DNA from 3 places in the Martelella mediterranea DSM 17316 genome. Region 2 is predicted to be linked to each of the others. Evidence: predicted binding sites of a transcription regulator. Region 2 holds the regulator's gene; each other region holds the start of a gene.

Region 1 (7,636 bases), 1.1 Mb from region 2:
TTCGTCGTTGCCACGACCACAATTTCTTCAGGAGATGCCGCATGAGCGACCGCCCCTTCATTCCCGTCCGCTTTGCCGTGCTCACCGTTTCCGACAGCCGGACGCTTGCCGACGACCGCTCCGGCGATACGCTGGCCGCGCGGATCGAAACCGCGGGTCATGTTCTGGCCGATCGCCGCATCGTCGGCGACGACCGAACGGCGATTGCCGAAACGGTGAAAGCCTGGTGCGGCGATGACGCGATCGATGTGGTGGTGACCACAGGCGGAACCGGCTTTACCGGCCGCGATGTGACGCCGGAAGCGATCGAGCCGCTGTTCGACAAGCGGATGGACGGCTTTTCGGCGATCTTCCACCGGATTTCATTCGAGAAGATCGGCACCTCGACGGTCCAGTCGCGCGCGACCGCGGGGCTCGTCGGAAAAACCTTCGTCTTCGTGCTGCCGGGCTCGCCCGGCGCCTGCAAGGATGGCTGGGACGGGATCATCGCCCAGCAGTTCGACTATCGCCACATGCCCTGCAATTTCGTGGAAATCATGCCCCGGCTGGACGAACACCTGAAGCGGAACGCGTAAACGCCGGCATCGCGCCTGATTCGGGTCAGGTCCGGATCATCGCCCAGGCCGGGATGATCTCGCAGGAAAGCCGCCGCGTCATCTGCCTTCGGGCGAGCAGGAACGGCGAATCACCACCGGCACTGGCCTTTTCCAGGGCCATGGATTTGGGCAGAAGCACGCCCACTTCCAGCGGGCAGCGTTTCGAAAAAAGCCGTTGCCGGAGCGAGCGCCGGTGCCTTTTCGAACGCGAGAACCGCGCGGGACTGTTTTCCAGCGCGATATGCTCCGACACCGTTTCCACCCAGCCGGAAAGCGGCCGCGCGCCAGGCTCCAGAACGAGCACCCAATCGCCGCGCGACTGGCGGATGACGTCGGGCAGGTCCCAGCTCCGCATGAACCGGCAGCCGGCGGCATCGGCCACGCGCTCGACGCCCTCGCCGGCGCCGTGTTCGAGAACGATGACATCGCTGACAAGCCCCTCGACGGCGCCAGCGACCAGAGCCGAGAGCGTGTGCGCAAGCTCGGCCTCCTGATTTCTGCTTTCGATCAGAACGCTTAACATGCCGCTATCTAGGCAATTTGCACGGCTCTTGCCAAGGGCGAACGCCCATGTGAACGAAAGCCGCGTCGTATGTTCTTGCTTTGTTCTAAAAGTTAACCTATATTTCCTGTCAGGTGTTGCCAAAGGGCATGAAGACCCTCCGGTAAAACAGACGGGAGATGATCATGGAAGACGCATTCGATATGGACATCGCCGGCTTCACGCCGCCCCCGACCCGTCATTTCGACCCGGTCGATCATGGACGCCGGCGCGGCCGCGCGGCGACCGCCAACCCGTCCGGCCGGTTCGAGCCGATAAGCCGGGAGGGCTTTGACGACGGCTGGCATCTGGAGGAGGATCTGCCGGCCTTTGCCACCGAGGTGCAGGTCGAGAAGGTGAAGTCGATCATCACCCGCAACACCTCGCCGGACGTGCCGTTCGAACGCTCGATCAATCCCTATCGCGGCTGCGAGCATGGCTGCATCTACTGCTTCGCGCGGCCCACCCACGGCTTCATGGGGCTGTCGGCCGGACTTGATTTCGAAACCCGGCTGTTTGCCAAGCCAGATGCGCCCCGCCAGCTTGCCCGTGAGCTTTCCAAACCCGGCTACCATGCCAAGACCATCGCGATCGGCACCAATACCGATCCCTATCAGCCGGTGGAGAAGGAATGGCGGATCATGCGCCAGGTGCTGGAAGTGCTTGCCGATGCAAACCATCCGGTTTCCATCACCACCAAATCCGCGCTGATCCTGCGCGATATCGATATCCTGTCGCAGATGGCGGAAAAGCATCTGGTCAAGGTTTCGATGTCGGTGACCACGCTCGACCGCAAGCTTGCCCGGAGCATGGAGCCACGCGCCGCCACCCCGCCGCGCCGGCTGGAGACGATCCGCGCGCTTGCCGGGGCAGGCATACCCGTCGGCATCTCCGTTGCGCCGATCATTCCGGTGCTGACCGATCACGAATTGGAACGGATCCTCGACAGCGGCGCTGCGGCCGGCGCGACCGAGGCGAGCTATATCCTGCTGCGTCTGCCGCTCGAGGTCGCGCCGCTGTTCAAGGACTGGCTGCTGGAGAACCATCCGGACCGCTACCGCCATGTGATGAGCCTGATCCGATCGATGCGCGGCGGCAAGGATTATGACGCAGAATTCGGCAAGCGGATGAAGGGCAGCGGCCCCTATGCCTGGCAGATCGCCCGCCGCTTCGAAATGGCCGTCAAGCGGCTGAAGCTCACCCGCCGCAGCACGGCGCTGAGGGAAGACCTGTTCACCCCGCCCGATGGCGGCGGCGCGCAGCTCAACCTGTTCTGATCCCTTTCCGGCCGGGAAAGCCCTTGGACCCGGCCGAAGAGGTCCCCTTCACTGCCGCACATGAGCAGTTCTCAGAATTGCTCCGAAGGGGACTTGCGGGAGATCGGAAGGCGGTGTGAAATGACTTCATGTCATCCGCGCTTCCTTCCGATTCTCCTGCCCTTTTCGATCTGCCGCCGGCAGTGCCTGATTTTTCGCTGGAAAGTGCTGCGCGTTTGCGCGGGTTCTGGCCCGTCGCCGGCTGCGATGAGGCCGGCCGTGGCCCGCTTGCCGGCCCGGTGGTGGCGGCCGCCGTCATCCTCGACCCGGATAATATTCCCGAAGGCCTGAACGACTCTAAGAAGCTCACGGCCAAGGCCCGCGAGGCGCTGTTCGAGGCGATCTTCGATACGGCGCTGGTTTCGGTCGCCTCAAGCAGTCCCGGCCGGATCGACCGGATCAACATCCTGCGGGCCTCCCTCGATGCGATGCGCCGCGCGGTGCTGGGCCTGGCGCTGCCGCCGGCGATGGTGCTTGCCGATGGTCGCGATCAGCCGCCCGGAATCCCGTGCCGCGCCGAAGCCGTGATCAAGGGCGACGCCCGTTCGCTATCGATCGCCGCCGCCTCGATCATCGCCAAGGTCACCCGCGACCGGATGATGGCACAGGCCGCGACCATCTATCCCGCCTACGGGTTTGACGGCCATGTCGGCTATGGCACCGCGGTCCATCGCGCGGCGATCATCGACACCGGGCCCTGCCCGCTTCACCGCATGAGCTTCCGCCCTCTGCGCGAAGTCGAATAACAGCCTCAAGGCGCAAATTTTCAGGAATTTTTCGGGAAATTGCGATGGTCGGAGTGGCAAGATTCGAACTTGCGACCCCCTCGTCCCGAACGAGGTGCGCTACCAGGCTGCGCTACACTCCGTGACCAGCGGCTGCTCTATAAAACAGCCTGCCTGCTTCGGCAAGCGCCCCGCGATATTTTTTTGACGCGAGGCGTAAGGTTATGAACCGCCCGGAGCCTCTGAGCTGAAGGCAGCCTGGAAAACCGTCGCCAGACCGCCTGTCCCGCCCTCCCCGGAAGACCCGATTTTACTCGGATTTGGCGTCGCGCTGGTAGATCCAGTCGTGATCCGGATGGTTTTCGAATCGCCACTTGCGTAGCGGCCCGGCCATGACGTTGAGATAGTAGAGTTCATAGCCATAGGGCGCGCCGCACGGATGATGCCCCTTCGGCACCAGCACCACATCGCCATCGGCCACCGCCATGGTCTCGTCCAGCGAACCGTCCTCAGTGAACACCCGCTGGAAGGCGAAGCCCTGGGCCGGGTTCAGGCGGTGGTAATAGCTTTCCTCCAGATAGGTCATGTCGGGGAAGCGATCCTCGTCATGGCGGTGTGGGGGATAGGAGGACCAGTTGCCGGCAGGCGTGAACACCTCCGTCACCAGTAGGCTGTCGGCGACATCGCGCTCTTCCATGGCGATCGGATAGATGTAGCGGGTATTGGCGCCCTTGCCGCGCTCGGTCAGCGCGATGCCTTCCGGGCCGATCACCTGCGCCTTGCGACCGGGCTTTGCCGGCGCGGTGCAGACCGCGAGCGTGCAATCGGTCGTGGCGGTGGCCGACCATTCGCTGCCAGCGGGAATATAGACGCAATGCGGCGGCAGGCGCTCGAACACGCTCATGCGCTCGCCAAGCGCGCCGAAGGAGACATCGCCCGACGCAATCTCGGCCTTGCCCTCGACAAGCACGAGAATCACTTCGGTGTCGCCGGTGTCTTCGTGCGCGCTTTCGCCGGGTTTCAGGCGATAGAGCCCGAAGCCGACATAGCCCCAGTTCGCGGTTTCCGGCGTGATGTCGTGCACCTTGCCCGAAGCGGCCGTCGGTTTTCTGAGAAGATTGCTCATCGCTTGCTTTCCCTTTTTCTGTCGTCCGCCTCAGGCGGCGGTGTCGAGACCCGCTTCCGTCGCCATCGCCTTTAGGCTTTTCAGCCCGAGCGACTGATATTCGAACGGATTGCGCACATCCGGGTCCTGCTCGGCCTCGATCACCAGCCAGCCCTGATAGCCGGCATCGGCAGCAATCTTCAGCACGGGCGCGAAATCGACGCCGCCTTCGGCATCGCCCGGCACGGTGAACACGCCGCGGCGCACGCCTTCGAGGAAGGAGAGATTTTCGTCGCGCACCCGCCGGGCAATGGCAGACCGCACGTTCTTGGCGTGGATATGGCCGACGCGGGCCATATGTTTTGCGGCCAGCCGTTCCGGATTGCCGCCGCCGAACAGGCAATGGCCGGTGTCGAGCAGCAGCCTTGCCGCCGGCCCGGTGTTTGCCATCAGCCGGTCGATCTCATCCTCGGTCTCGACGATCGTGCCCATATGGTGATGGTAGACCAGCGCGATGCCCTGATCGGCGGCATATTGCGCCAGGGCCTCAACGCCCGCGCCGAAATCTGCCCACTTGTCATCGGCAAGCTTAGGCCGGTCGTTGACCGGCTTGCCATCATCGCCGTGGATCGCGTTGGAGGTCTCGCAGACGATGATGACCTTCGCGCCCATCGCCTTCAAGAGATCGAGCGCGGGCTGCATCGCCTTCTTCTCGTCCTCGACCGAATGCGTGAGCAGGTTGAGCGAATGCCAGCCGGAGACATATTTCAGCCCACGCGGTTCCAGCACCGCCTTCAGGCCCTCGGGGTCCTGCGGGAACTTGTGCCCCTTCTCGATACCGTCGAAACCGATCTTCGCGGTCTCGTCCAGGCATTGCTCGAGGCTGATATGGGCGCCGAGGCTGCGGTCATCGTCATTGGTCCAGGCAATCGGATTTGTGCCGTAGAGGATCATGCTCAGCTTCTCTTCTTGAGCGCGGCCTCATAGCCGGCGCGCGCTTCGTTGACTTCGTTCCGTTCGGAGACTTCCGGCACCGCGACATCCCACCAGTGGCCGCCGGCATCCGGCGTCGGATAGGGATCGGTGTCGATCACAATCACGGTCACCGCGCTCGCCTCCCGCGCCGCGGCCAGCGCATCGTCAAGTTCCGCGATCGAGGCGACCTTGGTGGCGTTCGCGCCCATAGCCGCCGCGTGGGCGGCGAAATCGATGGCGATCGGGTTTTCGTGATTGGAATGGGCGTAGAGGTTGTTGAACTCGGCCCCGCCGGTCGCCATCTGCAGCCGGTTGATGCAGCCATAGCCGCGATTGTCGGTGATCACGACGGTGATCTTGACGCCCATGGCGACGGCGCTCGCAAGCTCGGAATTCGCCATCATGTAGGAGCCGTCGCCGACCATGACGATCACGTCGCGCTCCGGCTCCGCCATCTTGATGCCAAGCCCGCCCGCGATCTCGTAGCCCATGGTCGAGAAGCCGTATTCCATATGGTAGGAGAGCGGCAGCTTCGCCTTCCAGAGCTGGTGCAGCTCGCCCGGCATGGTGCCGGCGGCGCACATCACCACGGTGTTGTCGCGCGCGGCGCGCTGGACCGCGCCGATCACCTGCATGTCGGTCGGCAGCGCATTGGTGTCTTCGGGCTTCGCGGTATAGGCGTCGGCCTTCGCAAACCATTCGACCTTCAACGTCGCATCGGGCTCGGCAAAGCGTTTGTCGCCCAGCGCCGCGCTCAGCTTTTCGAGCCCCACGCGGGCATCGGCCACAAGCGGGATCGCATCGTGCTTGGCGCTGTCGAAGGGCTGCACGTTGAGCGCCAGTATCCGGCGCTCGGGATGGCTGAACAGCGACCACGAGCCGGTGGTGAAATCCTGAAACCGCGTGCCGACGCCGATCACCAGATCGGCCTTTTCGGCAACCGCGTTGGCGCTTGCCGTGCCGGTAACGCCAACCGCGCCGAAATTCAGCTCATGATCCCAGGCAAGCGCGGATTTGCCGGCCTGCGTCTCGACCACGGGAACGCAATGCCGCTCGGCGAATGCCGTGAGCGTCTCCGTCGCGCCGGAAAAATGCACCCCGCCGCCGGCGACGATCACCGGGTTCTTCGCGGCCTCGATCGCCGCGACGGCGGCTTCGAACTCGGCCGCGTCCGGCTCCGGCCGGCGCTGGCGCCAGACCTTCTTCTGAAACAGCGTCTCGGGAAAATCAAAGGCCTCCGCCTGTACGTCCTGGCATAGCGACAGCGTCACCGGGCCGCATTCGGCGGGATCGGTCAGTACCCGCATGGCGCGCGGCAATGCGGTGATCAGCTGTTCGGGGCGCATGATGCGGTCGAAATAGCGGCTCACCGGACGGAAGCAGTCATTGACGGTCATGGTGCCGTCGCCGAAATCCTCAAGCTGCTGGAGCACCGGATCGGGCCCGCGATTGGCGAAGACGTCGCTCGGCAGCAGCAGCACCGGCAGCCGGTTGACATGGGCAAGGGCGGCGGCCGTGACCATGTTGAGCGCGCCCGGGCCGATGGAGGAGGTAACCGCCATCGCGCGGGTGCGCCGCAACTGCTTGGCATAGGCGATCGCGGCATGGGCCATGGTCTGCTCGTTCTGGCCGCGATAGGTCGGCAGCGTGTCGCGCATGCCGTAAAGCGCCTCGCCCAGACCCGCGACATTGCCATGGCCGAAGATCGCCCAAACGCCGGCGATGAAGGGCTCGCCGTCCTCGTTATACTGGTTTGCGAGATAGCGCACCGTTGCCTGCGCCGCCGTGAGCCGGATGGTTTTCATGCTGCATTCTCCTTGCGCGCGCGGTCCCAGACTGCGGCGAGACTGCGGTATTTTTCCGCCATTTCGGCAATGGCGGTATCATCGTCGATACGGCCGGCGAGCCATTTGCGCGCGGTGTCTCCGAATATCGTGCGGCCGACGGCGAAGCCCTTGACCAGATCGAATTTCGCCGCCGTCGCGAAGCTTGCCTCCAGTTCGGCTGCCGGCGCATCGAGCCCCAGCACGACGATGCCGCGCACATAGGGATCGTGGCGAGCGATCGCCGCGCATGCCTTTTCCCAGGCCTCTGCCGATTTCATCGGCTCCAGCTTCCACCAGTCGGGATAGACGCCGATCTCATAGAAGCGGTCGATAATCGCCGCTGTGGTGTCGTCGTGGATGGCAGCAACCTTGGACGGAATCACCTCCAGCAGGAATTCGAGCCCGTTGCGGCGCGCGGCGGAAAACAGACGCGATACGGTCGCCTCCTGCCCGGCCCGCATGGCGGCGTCATCATCCGGATGATAGAAGCAGAGCACCTTGACGACATTATCGACCGGCCATTCGCCGAGCCCGCCGAAATCCGGGCCGATC
Region 2 (7,636 bases):
GCCAAAGCCGAGCGACCAGAGATGGCGGCGAAATGCCATCGTCTTGTCCCAGTCGACATTGCAGTCCGACCACGGATTGTTGTCGGCGAGCGGATCGACCACGACATGGGCGGCGGCGAACACCTTGCGGTTCCACGGGCCCCTGTCCGGCGTCACGCCGGCGCCGGAAAAGGAGAAGGTCTCGATGCCGCCGGAAGCGGTCGGAAGCTTGATAGCGCTCATGATCAGATTCCCAGATCTTCGAGGTCGACCCAACGGCGTTCGCGGGCGCTTTTATATCCGGCCTCCGCAAGCTGCACGCCCTTGGCGCCCTCGGTCAGCGTATAGGCCCAGGGACCGTCTTCCAGGACATGGCGCAGGAACTGCTCCCACTGCACCTTGAAGCCGTTGTCGAAGACGGTGTTGTCCGGCACGTCCTGCCAGTCCTCGAAGAAGTTCATCTTCTGCGGTTCGTCGGGGTTCCACACCGGCTTCGGCGTATTGGCGCGGTGCTGACTGTAGCACTTGTGCAACCCGGCAACGGCGGAGCCGTGGGTGCCGTCGATCTGGAAGGTTACGAGATCGTCGCGGCGAACGCGGGTGCACCAGCTTGAATTGATATGCGCGACGATATCGCCTTCCAGCATGAAGGTCGCATAGGCAGCGTCATCGGCGGTTGCCTTGTATTCCCTGCCCTGTTCATCAATGCGGGCCGGGATATGGGTCGCGGTGGTGCAGGAGACCGACTTGACCGGGGCGACGACATTATCCAGCACGTAGCGCCAATGGCAGAGCATGTCGGAAACCATGCCGCCGCCATCCTCGGCGCGGTAGTTCCAGCTCGGACGCTGCGCCGGCTGGTCCTCGCCGGTAAACACCCAGTAGCCGAATTCGCCCTTCACCGACAGGATCTTGCCGAAGAAGCCATTGTCGCGCAGGCGCTTCAGCTTGACGAGGCCCGGCAGATCGAGCTTGTCGTGAACGATGCCGTTCTTGACGCCCTTTTCCTTGGCATAGCGCGCGATCTCGACGGCCTCTTCCAGACCCTCGGAGACCGGCTTTTCGGAATAGACATGCTTGCCGGCATCGATCGCCTTTTTCAGCAACGTCGGGCGCAGCTTGGTGGAGGCGGCATCGAAGAAGATGACATTGTAAGGGTCGGCAAGCGCCGCATCGAGATCGGTGGTGACGCGCTCAACGCCGTGGCGCTTCGCCAGTTCCTCGATCTTGGCGGCATTGCGGCCGACGATGATCGGGTCCGGCATCACAAGCGAGCCGTCACTCAAACGCAGACCGCCCTGATCACGGATCGCGAGCACCGAGCGGATAAGATGCTGGTTCATTCCCATGCGGCCGGTGACGCCGTGCATGATGATCCCGATACGATTGGTATCAGCCATAGAATTCCTCCCTGAACTTGCTCATTACCTACCAGTTAGTAATAAACGCGTCAACACGGCAGACTGACAAAAATTGATAGCGCGGAAGCGGTAGACATGTGGATGCTCTTGCGAGCGAAACCGGACAGGAAAACGCCGGCGGCGATGTTACGTCGGCGCCGGAGAGCCGCAGATTGATGGTCGCCGGTTCGGGTTTCTCGTGACGCGGTTGCGGCCGATCAGTCGGCGCCGAAAAGGTCGCGGGTGAAGACCTTTTCGGCGACATCGCGGATTTCATCGGTCATTCTGTTCGCAACGATCAGGTCGGCATTGTTCTTGAAAGCGTCCAGATCCCTGCTCACAGGCGAATTGAAGAAGGAAGCGTCCTTCAGCGCCGGTTCGTAGACGGTGACCGGTATGCCCTTGGCCTTGATCCGCTTCATGATGCCCTGAACGGAGGATTGGCGGAAATTGTCGGAACCCGCCTTCATCACCAGCCGGTAGATGCCGACCGACTTCGGCTTCAGCGCGATGATGCGTTCGGCGATGAAGTCCTTGCGGGTGGTATTGGCGTCGACGATGGCGCGAATCAGGTTCTGCGGCACCTCCGAATAATTGGCCAGAAGCTGCCTTGTGTCCTTGGGAAGGCAGTAGCCGCCATAGCCGAAGGATGGGTTGTTGTAATGGTCGCCGATGCGCGGATCGAGGCCGATGCCCTCGATGATCTGCCGCGAATCCATGCCGTGGGTGACGGCATAGCTGTCGAGTTCGTTGAAATAGGCGACGCGCATGGCGAGATAGGTGTTGGCGAACAGCTTGATCGCCTCGGCCTCCGACTCCCCGGTGTAGAGCACCGGAACATCCTTCTTCAGCGCGCCCTCGACCAGAAGGCCGACAAAGGTCTCCGCCCGGGCGGAACGCTCGCCGATGACGATGCGCGAAGGATTGAGGTTGTCGAAAAGCGCCCGCCCCTCGCGCAGGAATTCCGGGGAGAAGATGATGCGGTCGCTTTGAAAGGCAAGCCGCGTGCGGTCGGTAAAGCCCACCGGCACGGTGGATTTGATGATGATCGTCGCGGCGCTGCCCGAGGCCAGCACATCACTTATAACCCTGGTCACCGACGAGGTGTCGAAGTGATTGGTCTCGGGATCGTAATTGGTCGGCGTGGCGACGATCACGAAATCGGCATCGCGATAGGCGGCCGCCGCTTCGGTCGTCGCCTTCAGCCGCAGCGGCTTTTCCGCCAGATAGCGTTCGATCTCACTGTCAACGATCGGACTCCTGCCGGCATTCAGCCCATCCACCCGCCCCGGATCGATATCGATCGCCACCACCTCGTGGTTCTGCGCCAGCAGGACCGCGTTCGAAAGCCCGACATAGCCGATACCGGCAACCGCGATTTTCATGTTTCACTCCAGATCGATCCAGTGGCCCGGTCACGCTCGCCGGTTTATCGCCCACGACACATGAATTGGCAAGCCGCCCGGCACGCGCTCAGGCTGCCAACTGGACGGCTTTCGGCATGGAATGGCTTTTGAGACGAGACTGGCCTGCCGGTTTGTCGATTCGGCGCCCGACCCGCATCGGCGGTGCGAAACCCCTTGATTGCCGGGCCTGGGGGCGGACTTGCGGAACACAGTGAGAACATGTATATTCGTTCTGGATTTGTTTCGAAGGGCCAGGGGCAGGAAATGCTGACACGCAAACAACAGGAATTGCTGTATTTCATTCACGAACGGATGAAAGAGACCGGTATTCCGCCATCCTTCGACGAAATGAAGGAAGCGCTGGACCTCGCGTCGAAATCCGGCATTCACCGGTTGATCACCGCGCTGGAGGAACGCGGCTTCATCCGCCGGCTCCCCAACCGCGCGCGGGCGCTTGAAATCCTGCGCATGCCGGACAGCGTCATCGGCCAGCAGCCGCGCCGGGGCTTTTCGCCAAGCGTGATCGAGGGCTCGCTCGGCAAGAAACAGGAAGAGCCAAAGGCGCCGGCCAGCGCCAATGACGGCGGCTCGACCGGTATTCCGGTCATGGGTCGGATTGCCGCCGGCGTGCCGATTTCGGCGATCCAGGAAAACACCCATCAGATCATCGTGCCGGCGGAAATGCTGGGCGCGGGCGAACATTACGCGCTGGAGGTGCAAGGCGATTCGATGATCGAGGCCGGGATTTTCGACGGCGACACCGTGATCATCCGCAATATCTCCACCGCCTCGCCCGGCGATATCGTCGTGGCGCTCGTCAATGACGAGGAGGCGACGCTGAAGCGGTTCCGCCGCAAGGGCGCGTCGATCGCGCTGGAAGCGGCCAACCCCGCTTACGAGACCCGCATTTTCGCCGCCAACCAGGTCAAGGTGCAGGGCAAGCTGGTCGGCCTGATCCGCCGTTACCACTGAAGGTCAGGGTCTCAGGAACCGCGATGACCGGCAGGTATTCGCCGGAGCGCCAGTCATAGAGCCGGTGCCTGTTCCACGGGCGCGTGAGCGCTCTGACCGACGTGCTGATTGAGAGTGTCATGGGGCCGCAGGGCGATTGTGATGGCGTGGACGGCGGAGCTGCGGCGTCCGCTTTGCCTACTCTCAGCGGATTGGCATTGCTTGCTTGCTGAACGATTGCCTCACCCCTGTCCGGCTCCGCAACCGAGCGCCGTATGTCGCCATCGTCCCTAGTTCGACTGGCAGTCGGCGGCAGCGTGAATTGGAAGGCGCCGTGCTGGCGGCGCATCGCCGGCGTGACGAGGTATGCGCCGGAGCGGCAGATCTGGAAACCGGGGCGGTAGCGGCTAACGACGATATCGGCATTGTCGCAGGCAAGGCCGGCAAAGGCCGGCCGGTCGACCGTCATGAGCCTGAGTTCCATGAAGAGCCCGTAGCACCATGCATCCTTCTTGCAGTGGAAGATGCCGGGCGTTCGACCTGCTTCGGTGATCGTATCGCGGAGCGCCCGCGCGGCGCTCGCCATATCCGCTGCTTCCAGCCGCGCGAAGCGATCCTCCTCATCCAGCACCAGCGCGCTTTCTTCCACAGGCGGCAGCGTCTCTGCGAGCGCAAGCGCCGTTTCCCATTGCTCGAACACGAAGGATGGTGGCCGCTTCGTTGTGAGCGCCGCGACATCGCCGGTGACGAATGCGACGAGGTTGCCATCATCCGCCACCAGGATTTGCGACGGCGAAGGCTCGCGCGGCCATGAAATCAGTGCAACGGAAACCGCCATTGGGATCACGCCGAGAAGCCGCAGCCGCGTGCGCAACAGCACGAGCGGCAGGAAGCCGGCCAGGAACAACAGCAGAAATCCCTCCGGAGCGCGACCAGTGGTAAACGCGCCGCCGAGGCCGTCGACCCATGTCGCCGCCCGCATCACCCAATCAAGCCCCCAGCCCATGACGAACAGAAACGGCGCGTGAAGGTTGAGCGGCATGGCGATGAGCGACAACAAGCCCGCCGGCATGACGATGAAGGTGACGACCGGCATGGCGAGCAGATTGCCGAGGAGCCCGTAGCCGGCAATACGCGAAAAGTGATGGATAGCGAAGGGCGTCGTCGACAATCCGCCGATCAGCGCGGTGAGGACGATGCCGGAGGCCGCGATCCAGAGCCAGCGGAGCGGTCCCCGGCTTTGGCGAAAGCCTTCAGCGGGCCGGCGCTGCCATGCGCCATAGCCCGCGATCAGCGCGAGCGTGGCGGCAAAGGACATCTGCATGCCCGGCCCCACCACTTCGGCGGGCGTCACGATCAGGATCACGAGCGCGGCAAGCGCCACATTGCGCAGGCTGATCGCCGGCCGGTCGAAGATCGCCGCCGCCAGCATGACGGCCAGCATGATGAAGGCCCGTTCGGCGGACACCTGCATGCCCGAGATCAGCAGATAGAACAGCGCCGCCGCGATCGCCGCCGCCGCTGCGATCTTCTTCGTCGAAACCGCCTCGGCGGCGCGCGGCGACAGCGCCAGCAACAGCCTGAGGCTGGAGAAGAAAATGCCGGCGGCCAGCGCCATATGCAGGCCGGAAATGGCAATGATGTGGGCAAGGCCGGCGTTGCGCAGCGCATCGAGCATGTCGTCGCTCAGCGCCCGGCGCTCGCCGGTGATGATCGCATTGGCAAAGGCGCCGGTGTCGCCCGCAAGCACCGCACGAGTGCGCCCGGCAATGCCGTCGCGTATCCGCTCGATCGCAAAACCCGCCCGCGCATTGAGGCCCGGCGCGGGCGCGACGCCGATATCCGCCGGCGGCCCATAGAAGAAACCCACCGCGCCAATGCCGTCGAAATAGGACAGGAACCCGAAATCAACCAGGCCGGGCATGACCGGCGCGGAAGGCGGCAGCAACCGGCCAAGCCCCTGAATGGCGTGCCCGATGCCAACAGGCGGCAAATTGCCGCGGGCGACAAGCGTGACGCGTTCGGGCGGGCGATGGATCACGGGGTCGTCCGTCGCCGTCACCTGCACCAAGTAGCGCCAGCCGGTTTCCGTCGGCTCGCGGCTCTCAACGACGCCGGTGATATGGGTGGTCACGGCCGAATCGAGCATCACAGTTGCGCGCCGCGCCGTCTCCAGCTCCGCAAGCAGCGCGCCGCAGAGGAACAGCGCGATGCAGGCGCTGGCAACGGGCAGCAAGCCTCTGCCGTTGCGCAGCAAGACGGCCGCGAACACCGCCAGACCGCCATAGATTCCAAGGCCCAGCGAAGACGGGCTCTCGGCGAGCGAAAACCACCAGCCTATTCCCGCTGCCAGCGCCACCGGCACCATGAGGAACGGACGACCGAATGCCTGCTCCTCGCGCCACAGTGCGGCTATATCGAACCGCCCGGCCCGGCCCGCGTCACGCTGATAAAAATCGGCCTCGCGCTCGCCTTTCGGTTGGCGCTTTCTGAAGGCCGCCCGAAACCGGGCGGGCACCGCGCGTCGGCTCTCCGCACCGTCTATCTCGCTCGTGCCTGCCCCGCTCCCGCGCATCCGCAATCACCGCCCCACAACTTTTACATGTTGTGGCCAATGCTAATCGATTGCAATGCAAGCGCTGGCGGCAGAAGCAAAATTTTCCTTTTCTAAACCCCGTAAAACTTGCTAAACGCAGATATTACTCATCACCCGCCGCGCGGCTTCGTCGGCTTGGCAACACCCTGCCAATCCTATAGCTAATGAAAATCCCGATTGGCTTCGACAGCGTATTCGCGCCGGAAATTTGGAGGATAGGATGACGGAAACTGGAAAACTAAAACTCGACGGTCAGGAATTCGAACTGTCGGTGGAAGAAGGCACGTTCGGCCCCAAGGTCATCGACATCGCGTCGCTCTACAAGCAGTCGGGCATGTTCACCTACGACCCGGGTTTCACCTCGACGGCCTCGTGCAAATCCAAGATCACCTATATCGACGGCGACAACGGCATTCTGCTGCACCGCGGCTATCCGATCGACCAGCTCGCCGAAAACGCCGACTTCCTGGAGGTTTGCTATCTGCTGCTGTTCGGCGAACTGCCGACGGCCACGCAGAAGAAGGATTTCGATTTCCGCGTGACCCATCACACGATGATTCACGATCAACTCACGAGGCTCTTTACCGGTTTCCGCCGTGATGCCCATCCCATGGCCATCATCTGCGGCGCCGTTGGAGCCATGTCTGCCTTCTACCACGACTCGATCGACATCTCCGATCCCTACAAGCGCGAGATCGCCAGCATCCGCATGATCGCCAAGATCCCGACGATCGCGGCCATGGCCTACAAATACCACGTCGGCGAGCCCTTCGTGTATCCGCGCAACGACCTCGGCTATGCCGCCAACTTCCTGCACATGTGCTTCGCCACGCCGTGCGAGGAATACAAGGTCAATCCGATTCTTTCGCGCGCGCTCGACCGCATCTTCATCCTTCATGCCGATCACGAGCAGAACGCCTCGACCTCGACCGTGCGGCTTGCCGGTTCCTCGGGCGCCAATCCGTTCGCCTGCATCGCGGCCGGCATCGCCTGCCTGTGGGGTCCGGCTCATGGCGGCGCCAACGAGGCTGCGCTCAACATGCTGCAGGAAATCGGCTCGGTCGAGCGCATCCCGGAATATATCAACCGCGCCAAGGACCGCGATGATCCCTTCCGCCTGATGGGCTTCGGTCACCGCGTCTACAAGAACTACGATCCGCGCGCCAAGATCATGCAGACCACCTGCCATGAAGTTCTCAAGGAACTCGGCATCAAGGACGATCCGCTGCTGGACGTTGCGATGGAACTGGAAAAGATCGCGCTTACGGACGAGTACTTCATCGAGAAGAAGCTCTACCCGAATA
Region 3 (7,636 bases), 1.8 Mb from region 2:
TCACCTGGTGGCACGGCATGGGCGGCAAGAACCAGGAAGTCATCAACCAGATCGCCGAGAAGTTCAACGCATCGCAGGACGCCTGCACGCTGACGCCGGTTTCCAAGGGCACTTATGAAGAAGCGCTCGCCGCCGGCATCGCCGCCTTCCGTTCGGGCGAGCAGCCGAACATTCTCCAGGTGTTCGACGCAGGTGCCGCCACCATCATCAACGCCAAGGGCGCTGCCGTTCCGGCCGAAGACCTGATCAACGACGCTGGCTACACCTTCAACCGCGAAGACTTCATCGAAGGCGTGCGCTACTTCTACGCCGACAGCGACGGCAAGTTCGTCGGCATGCCGTTCAACTCGTCGGCGCCGATCATGTACATCAACACCGAAGCCTTCGAAAAGGCCGGCGTCGAGCCGCCGAAGACCTGGGAAGAGTTCGAGGAAATCGCGCCTGCCCTGAAGGATGCCGGTTACGTTCCGCTCGTCCAGTCGCAGCTCACCTGGGAAATGACCGAGAACTTCTTCTCGCGCAACAATCTCCAGTTCGCGACCAACAACAACGGCTATGACAGCGTCGAGGGCACCGAGATCCTGGTGAACACGCCCGAGCACGTCATGATGTATGAGAAGCTCAAGGATTGGTACGACAACGGCTATTTCGGCTATTACGGCGCCGGCTGGTCCGATAACCAGAAGCCTTTCGAGGAAAACAAGGTTGCGCTGTGGATCGGTTCCTCCGGTTCGTTCGGCGGTCTGCAGAGCACGGCCCAGATGCCCTTCTCGGCGACCTTCCTGCCCTATTGGGGTTCGATCGACGGCGCTGGCACCAATTCCTTCATCGGCGGCGCGGCGCTCTTCGCGCTTTCCGGCAAGTCCGACGACGAGAACAAGTGCACGGCCGACTTCTTCCAGTTCCTGACCTCGCCGGAAATCCAGTACTTCTATCACAAGTCCACCGGCTACGTTCCGGTCACCACCGCGGCCTATGAACTGGCCAAGGAAGACGGCTGGTATGAAGAGCAGCCGGTTGCCGAAGTCGGCATCCAGCAGCTTTCGCTGCCGGGCGGCGAATGGTCCAAGGGCTACCGCATGGGCTTCTACCCGCAGATCCGCGAAGTGATGGAACGCGAATACAACAAGATCTTCGCGGGCGAGACCTCGGTTCAGGACGCGATGGCAACGATCGAGCAGGAAGGCAACGCCCTTCTCGCCCGCTTCGCCAAGACCGCCGGCAACTAAGGCGCCGCATACGAAAATTGCCGGTCCGGGGGTTAACGCCCCCGGATTTTGGCGTATTTGCCAAATGCAATCCCCGTCGCAAACGGCGGTCGCGTTTGCTCTGCATGATGGAACTTGCTCCCAATACTCTCTCCCGCTTGCGGGAGAGATGCCCCGAAAAGGGCAGTGAGGGTGATGCAGCCTTTCCAATCGTGAGGGCGTTCGCGGGGTGGGTCTCCCCCCTCACTGTCGCTCTCCCCTCCGGGGCGAGAAGACTTGGGGGCCATGCGGCATAGGCGGGTTCGTCGCCCCGACCGCAACAGGAAACAGAAAATGAAGCGCGTCCAGTTCAATTCGGCCCTGCTGCCCTATCTTTTCGTGCTGCCGCAGATGGCGATCATCGTGATCTTCTTCTACTGGCCCTCGGCACAGGCGATCCGTTCGTCCTTCTTTCTGGAGGACCCGTTCGGTTTCGGCGAGACCTTCGTCGGCTTCGACAACTACGTCGATGCGCTCACCTCCTCCTACTATCTCCAGGTCGCGCGGTTCACGGTGATCTTCACCATCATCGTCACCTTCCTGTCGCTGACCCTAGGGCTGCTGCTCGCCTCCAAGGCCGACGACGTGATCCGCGGGTCGAGCAGCTACAAGACGCTGCTGATCTCGGTCTATGCGATCGCCCCGCCGGTTGCGGGCCTCTTGGGCATGATGTTCTTCGACCAGCATATCGGCCCGTTCGTCAAAATGGCGTCCTGGTTCGGCTGGGACATGAAGGTCGGGATCAACTATTTCGACACCACCTTCGCGATGATCACCGTCGCCGTGTGGAAGCAGATCCCGTATAATTTCATCTTCTTCCTGTCCGGGCTGCAATCGATCCCGGTCTCGGTGCGTGAGGCGGCGGCGATCGACAACCGCTCGCGCCTCGGCCGGTTCTGGACCGTGACGCTGCCGCTTCTGGCGCCGACGGCCTTCTTCCTGCTGATCATCAACATGACCTATTCGCTGTTCGACACGTTCGGGATCATCGACGTGATCGTCAAGGACAAGGCCGCCAACAACCCGATCACGCTGGTCTACAAGGTCTATATGGATGGCTTCCGCGGCAATGACATCGGCGGCTCGGCGGCGCAATCGGTCATCCTGATGATCATCGTCCTCGCGCTCACCTTCTTCCAGTTCCGCTTCATCGAGCGGCGCGTCCACTACAATTGAGGAAAGCGCCATGCACAGAACCAAACTGATCGATCACATCATCCTGCTGTTCGGCGTATTCTTCATGATCGGCCCGGTGTTCGTGGCCTTCATGACCTCCACCCACACGGCGATCGATGTCCATATCAACGGCCTGCAGGTGAGCTGGGGCGGCGATTTCGTCGCGACATACAAGGAATTGCTCACCCGCAAGGGCGGCTTTACCGGCGAGGTGACCGGCGCGCGCATGGTGATGAACTCCTTCATCCTCGGCGTCGGCTTCGCCGTCGGCAAGATCGTGCTGTCGATGCTGGCCGCCTATGGGCTGGTCTATTTCCGCTCCAGGTTTTCGACGCTGTTCTTCTGGATGATCTTCACCACGCTGCTTTTGCCGCTGGAAGTGCGCATCCTGCCCTCCTACGACGTGATGACCAAGCTTGGGCTGATCAACACCTATACGGGTCTGATCGTGCCGCTTCTGGCATCGGCCACCGGCACGTTCTTCTTCCGTCAGTTCTTCAAATCGGTGCCGGACGAACTGCTGGAGGCGGCCCGCATTGACGGCGCCGGGCCGTTCAAGTTCTTCATCGACATTCTGGTGCCGCTGTCGAAGACAATGATCGCCGCGATCTTCATCATCATGTTCGTCTATGGCTGGAACCAGTATCTCTGGCCGATGATCATGACCAATGACGAGAGCTTCTACACGCTGGTGCGCGGCATCAAGCAGATCCTGCTCGTCTGGGTCGGCTCCCAGATCCCCGAATACAATCAGGCCTTCGCCCTTGCCGTGCTCGCCATGCTGCCGCCCGTGCTGATGGTGGTGATCTTCCAGAGCTGGTTCATCAAGGGCCTGACCGAAAGCGACAAATAGGAACAACAACGATGTCCGCAATCGAAATCTCGAAGGTTTCCAAGATCTATTCCGGCGATCAGCGCGCGGTCGACAGCGTCGACATCGCGATCGCCGATGGCGAGTTCATCGTGCTGGTCGGCCCGTCAGGCTGCGGCAAGTCCACCCTTCTGCGCATGGTGGCTGGCCTTGAGACCATCACCGAAGGCGAGGTGAAAATCGCCGGCAATGTGGTCAACAGGATGGACCCGGCCGAGCGCGATATCGCCATGGTGTTCCAGAATTACGCGCTCTACCCGCATATGACGGTCTATAACAACCTGGCCTACGGCCTGAAGAACTGCGGCACGCCGAAGGCCGAAATCGCGGAGCGGGTCGCGGAAGCCGCCCGCATGCTGGAGCTTGAACCCTATCTGGAGCGCAAGCCGCGCGCGCTTTCCGGCGGCCAGCGCCAGCGCGTGGCGATGGGCCGCGCGATCGTGCGCAAGCCGGCCGCCTTCCTGTTCGACGAGCCCTTGTCGAACCTCGACGCCAAGCTGCGCGTTTCCATGCGCGGCGAGATCAAGCATCTGCAGAAGCGGCTCGGCACCACCTCGATCTACGTCACCCACGACCAGTTGGAAGCCATGACGCTGGCCGACCGGCTGGTGGTGCTGAATGGCGGCAGGATCGAACAGATCGGCACGCCGCTCGACGTCTACCACAAGCCGGCCTCGACCTTCGTCGCCAACTTCATCGGCTCGCCGGCGATGAATCTGGTTGAGGGAAAGCTGACGCAAGGCCAGCTCACGATCGGCGACAACAGGATGCAATTTTCCAGCGCTCCGCCCGCCGATGGCCCAGTCACCGTCGGCATCCGCCCGGAAGACCTGCAGCCGACGGCGGGTGCCGGCCTCAAGGCCCGGCTCGATTATGTCGAGGAACTCGGCGCCACGCGGCTTGCCCATTGCCTGACCGGCGGCGAGCGGCTGACTGCGGCGCTCTCCCCCGAGATACCGCTTGCCGACGAACTCACCTTCGCGGTGTTGCCGGAAAAGGTGCATTTCTACGACCACGCTACCGGGAAGCGGCTTTCGACCGCCTGAGCGACGCCTGCGATTGCCAAGGGGCGGCGCGATGACTAAATATCGTGTCGCTTTAACCGAACCGGGACACGCTTTTCATGGCCGCAATCAAGAACGTCGCCGTCCAGATGGACCATATCTCCACCGTCAAGATCGGCGGCGATTCGACCTTTGCCATGAGCCTCGAGGCGCAGAACCGGGGCTACAAGCTGTTCCACTACACGCCCGACCGGCTGAGCCTGCGCGACGGCAAGGTGTTTGCGACCGTCGAGCCGATGACGCTGCGCGATGTCGAGGGCGACCATTACACGCTCGGCACGCCGGAGCGGATCGACCTTTCGACCATGGATGTGGTGCTGCTCAGGCAGGACCCGCCCTTCGACATGGCCTATATCACCTCCACCCACCTGCTGGAGCGCATCCATCCGAAGACGCTGGTGGTCAATGACCCGGCCTGGGTGCGCAACTCGCCGGAAAAGATCTTCGTCACCGAGTTCACGGACCTGATGCCGCCGACGTTGATCACGAAGGATGTCGGCGAAATCCGCCGTTTCCGCGAGGAAATGGGCGATATCATCCTGAAGCCGCTCTATGGCAATGGCGGCGCGGGCGTATTCCACTCCACCCGAGACGATCGCAATTTCACCTCGCTTCTGGAAATGTTCGCGCAGATGTTCCGCGAACCCTATATCGCCCAGGCCTATCTGCCGGCCGTGCGCAAGGGCGACAAGCGCATCATCCTGGTCGACGGCGAATTCGCCGGCGCGATCAACCGCGTGCCGGCCGAGACCGACAGCCGCTCCAACATGCATGTCGGCGGCCGCGCGGAAGCCGCCGGCCTGACCGAACGCGAAAAGGAGATCTGCGCCCGCATCGGCCCTGCACTGAAAGAGCGCGGCTTCATCCTCGTCGGCATCGACGTGATCGGCGACTATATGACGGAAATCAACGTCACCTCGCCGACCGGTATCCGCGAGGTCAAGAAATTCGGCGGGGCGGATATCGCGAGCCTGATGTGGGACGCGATCGAGAAGAAGCGCGGCGGTCTATGATCTGTTCTCGCCCGCCAGCGCCTGCTGCGTGAGGCGCGCGCGGATCTCGTTCTTCTGGGCGTCGATCATGCCCGAGATCAGGAACAGATCGACGATCCACCATAGCGCCCAAATGCCAAGCAGGAAAAAGCCGACGATGAAGACGACGGTCAGTCCGCCGATGACGTTGAGCAGAAGCATGGCAAGGCCCGACCCCATGCGGCCGAGATAAAACCGGTGAATGCCGGCCCAGCCAAGGAAAAACCACAGCAGATAGGCAGCCGCCGGCGATTTGGCGCTGTTGGTCACGTGCTGCTCGATCAGTATCCGCTCTTCGGTCGTCAGTCCCATGGCACCCTCTTTGCTTTCGACCCGCGGTTTACTGCGGCGCTGGCGATCTGTCTATCCCGTTGAACACGAAGGAGAAATGAAAGTTCTCTTTTTGTTCTTGCAAGTAAGCGCGAGTTATGGAATCCTTGCAACCTGAGGATACAGGCAAGCGGGCGGGATGGTCATGGTTTCACGCGTTCATACGGTTGCGTTTCAGGGGATCGAGGGCGTTCCGGTCGATGTCCAGGTCATGGTCGCGCCGGGCAAGATCGGCATGCAGATCGTCGGCCTGCCGGACAAGGCGGTCGCTGAAAGCCGCGAGCGGGTGCAGGCGGCGCTCCATGCCACGGGCCTGGCGCTTCCGCCGAAGCGGGTCACCGTGAATCTCGCGCCGGCCGACCTGCCGAAGGAGGGCTCGCATTTCGACCTTGCGATCGCGCTCGGTCTGATGGCGGCGCTCGGGGCGGTGCCAGCGGATGCGCTGTCCGGCTACATGGTGATCGGCGAACTGAACCTTGACGGGACGATCGCCTCCGTGGCCGGCGCGCTGCCCGCGGCCATCGCCGCCAACGCGCTCGACAAGGGCCTGATCTGCCCGGTCGATTGCGGGCCGGAGGCGGCCTGGGCGAGCGCTGATATCGATATTCTCGCCCCCAAGAGCCTGATCGGCATCGCCAATCACTTCAAGGGCACGCAGGTGCTCTCCCGCCCGCACCCGGCCGTGCGCGCCGCACCGCACGACCTGCCGGACCTTGCCGATATCAAGGGGCAGGAGAGCGCCAAGCGCGCGCTCGAAGTGGCGGCCGCCGGCGGGCACAACCTACTGATGGTCGGCCCTCCGGGTGCCGGAAAGTCCATGCTCGCCGCCCGCCTGCCCTCGATCCTGCCGCCGCTTCTGCCGCAGGAACTGCTCGACATGTCGATGGTCCACTCGATCGCCGGCAAGCTTGCCGGCGGCAAGTTGTCGGATCGGCGGCCGTTCCGCGCGCCGCATCATTCCGCCAGCATGGCCTCGCTGGTGGGCGGCGGCATCAAGGCGCGGCCGGGCGAGGCCTCGCTTGCCCATCACGGCGTGCTTTTTCTCGACGAGCTCCCGGAATTCTCGCCGCAGGTGCTCGACGCCTTGCGCCAGCCACTGGAGACCGGCGAATGCGTGATCGCGCGCGCCAATCACCGCGTCTCCTACCCCGCCGCCTTCCAGCTTGTCGCGGCGATGAACCCGTGCCGCTGCGGCATGGCCGGAGAGCCCGGCCATTCCTGCGCGCGCGGCCCGCGCTGCGCCGCCGATTATCAGGCCCGCATTTCCGGCCCGCTGATGGACCGGATCGATATCCGCATCGATGTACCCGCCGTCAGCGCCATTGATCTCATCGGCGCGAAATCGACGGGCGAAGCGAGCGGCGCGGTGGCGCGCAGGGTGGAACGCGCCCGCAATGCCCAGCGCGAGCGCTTTGCCGGGCTTGATGAGAAGGCGACCACGGTCAATGCCCGCTGCGCGGCAAACCTGATCGAGAAACTCGCAGAACCCGATGCCGCCGGCCTTGCCCTGCTGCGCGAGGCGGCGGAGAAGATGCGGTTTTCCGCCCGCGGCTATCACCGCGTCCTCAAGGTCGCCCGCACGATCGCCGATCTCGACGGCAAGGCCCAGGTTGGCCGCATGCATATCGGCGAGGCCATAGCCTATCGCGTCGCAACGGCCGAAAGGACCGGCGCCATCGCCTGACGCGCCGGCGCAGCGCTCGACCGCGTCCCCGAGACATGCGGGCTTACCAAACACCCGCGCGAACGTGGTCCCGGCTCCCGGCTCCCGGCTCCCGGCTCCCGGCTCCCGGCTCCCGGCTCCCGGCTCCCGGCTCCCGGCTCCCGGCTCCCGGCTCCCGGCTCAAGAAGCATTCTCCCTAACCGTCCCTGCGCCAACCATTTTCCCCGGCCTCCCGCGCGGGACTAGGCTTGTGA

What was found. The regulator LexA, encoded in region 2, represses DNA repair genes until DNA is damaged. The targets are predictions, from matches to a motif close to TGTTCNNNNTGTGTTCNG.
Region 1: a site for LexA is predicted at 1,190-1,207, ahead of Mame_RS10850 (PA0069 family radical SAM protein). Genes of this name have one in related genera too.
Region 3: a site for LexA is predicted at 5,783-5,800, ahead of Mame_RS07325 (YifB family Mg chelatase-like AAA ATPase). Genes of this name have one in related genera too.

Annotation. Positions count from the first base shown of each region.
Region 1 is NZ_CP020330.1:2,314,869-2,322,504, reverse strand. It holds gene Mame_RS10865 (4-(cytidine 5'-diphospho)-2-C-methyl-D-erythritol kinase) at 1-45, shown strand, start outside; gene moaB (molybdenum cofactor biosynthesis protein B) at 42-575, shown strand; gene Mame_RS10855 (glycosyltransferase family protein) at 601-1,119, opposite strand; gene Mame_RS10850 (PA0069 family radical SAM protein) at 1,302-2,414, shown strand; gene Mame_RS10845 (ribonuclease HII) at 2,543-3,199, shown strand; tRNA gene Mame_RS10840 (tRNA-Pro) at 3,245-3,321, opposite strand; gene iolB (5-deoxy-glucuronate isomerase) at 3,489-4,304, opposite strand; gene iolE (myo-inosose-2 dehydratase) at 4,335-5,237, opposite strand; gene iolD (3D-(3,5/4)-trihydroxycyclohexane-1,2-dione acylhydrolase (decyclizing)) at 5,240-7,063, opposite strand; gene Mame_RS10820 (bifunctional 5-dehydro-2-deoxygluconokinase/5-dehydro-2-deoxyphosphogluconate aldolase) at 7,060-7,636, opposite strand, start outside.
Region 2 is NZ_CP020330.1:3,402,878-3,410,513, forward strand. It holds gene Mame_RS15855 (dihydrodipicolinate synthase family protein) at 1-222, opposite strand, end outside; gene Mame_RS15860 (Gfo/Idh/MocA family protein) at 225-1,379, opposite strand; gene Mame_RS15865 (nucleotide sugar dehydrogenase) at 1,598-2,764, opposite strand; gene lexA (transcriptional repressor LexA) at 3,050-3,757, shown strand; gene Mame_RS15875 (ComEC/Rec2 family competence protein) at 3,711-6,311, opposite strand; gene gltA (citrate synthase) at 6,553-7,636, shown strand, end outside.
Region 3 is NZ_CP020330.1:1,582,899-1,590,534, reverse strand. It holds gene Mame_RS07355 (extracellular solute-binding protein) at 1-1,229, shown strand, start outside; gene Mame_RS07350 (ABC transporter permease subunit) at 1,542-2,423, shown strand; gene Mame_RS07345 (ABC transporter permease subunit) at 2,434-3,276, shown strand; gene Mame_RS07340 (sn-glycerol-3-phosphate import ATP-binding protein UgpC) at 3,288-4,340, shown strand; gene gshB (glutathione synthase) at 4,418-5,371, shown strand; gene Mame_RS07330 (TM2 domain-containing protein) at 5,366-5,701, opposite strand; gene Mame_RS07325 (YifB family Mg chelatase-like AAA ATPase) at 5,865-7,403, shown strand.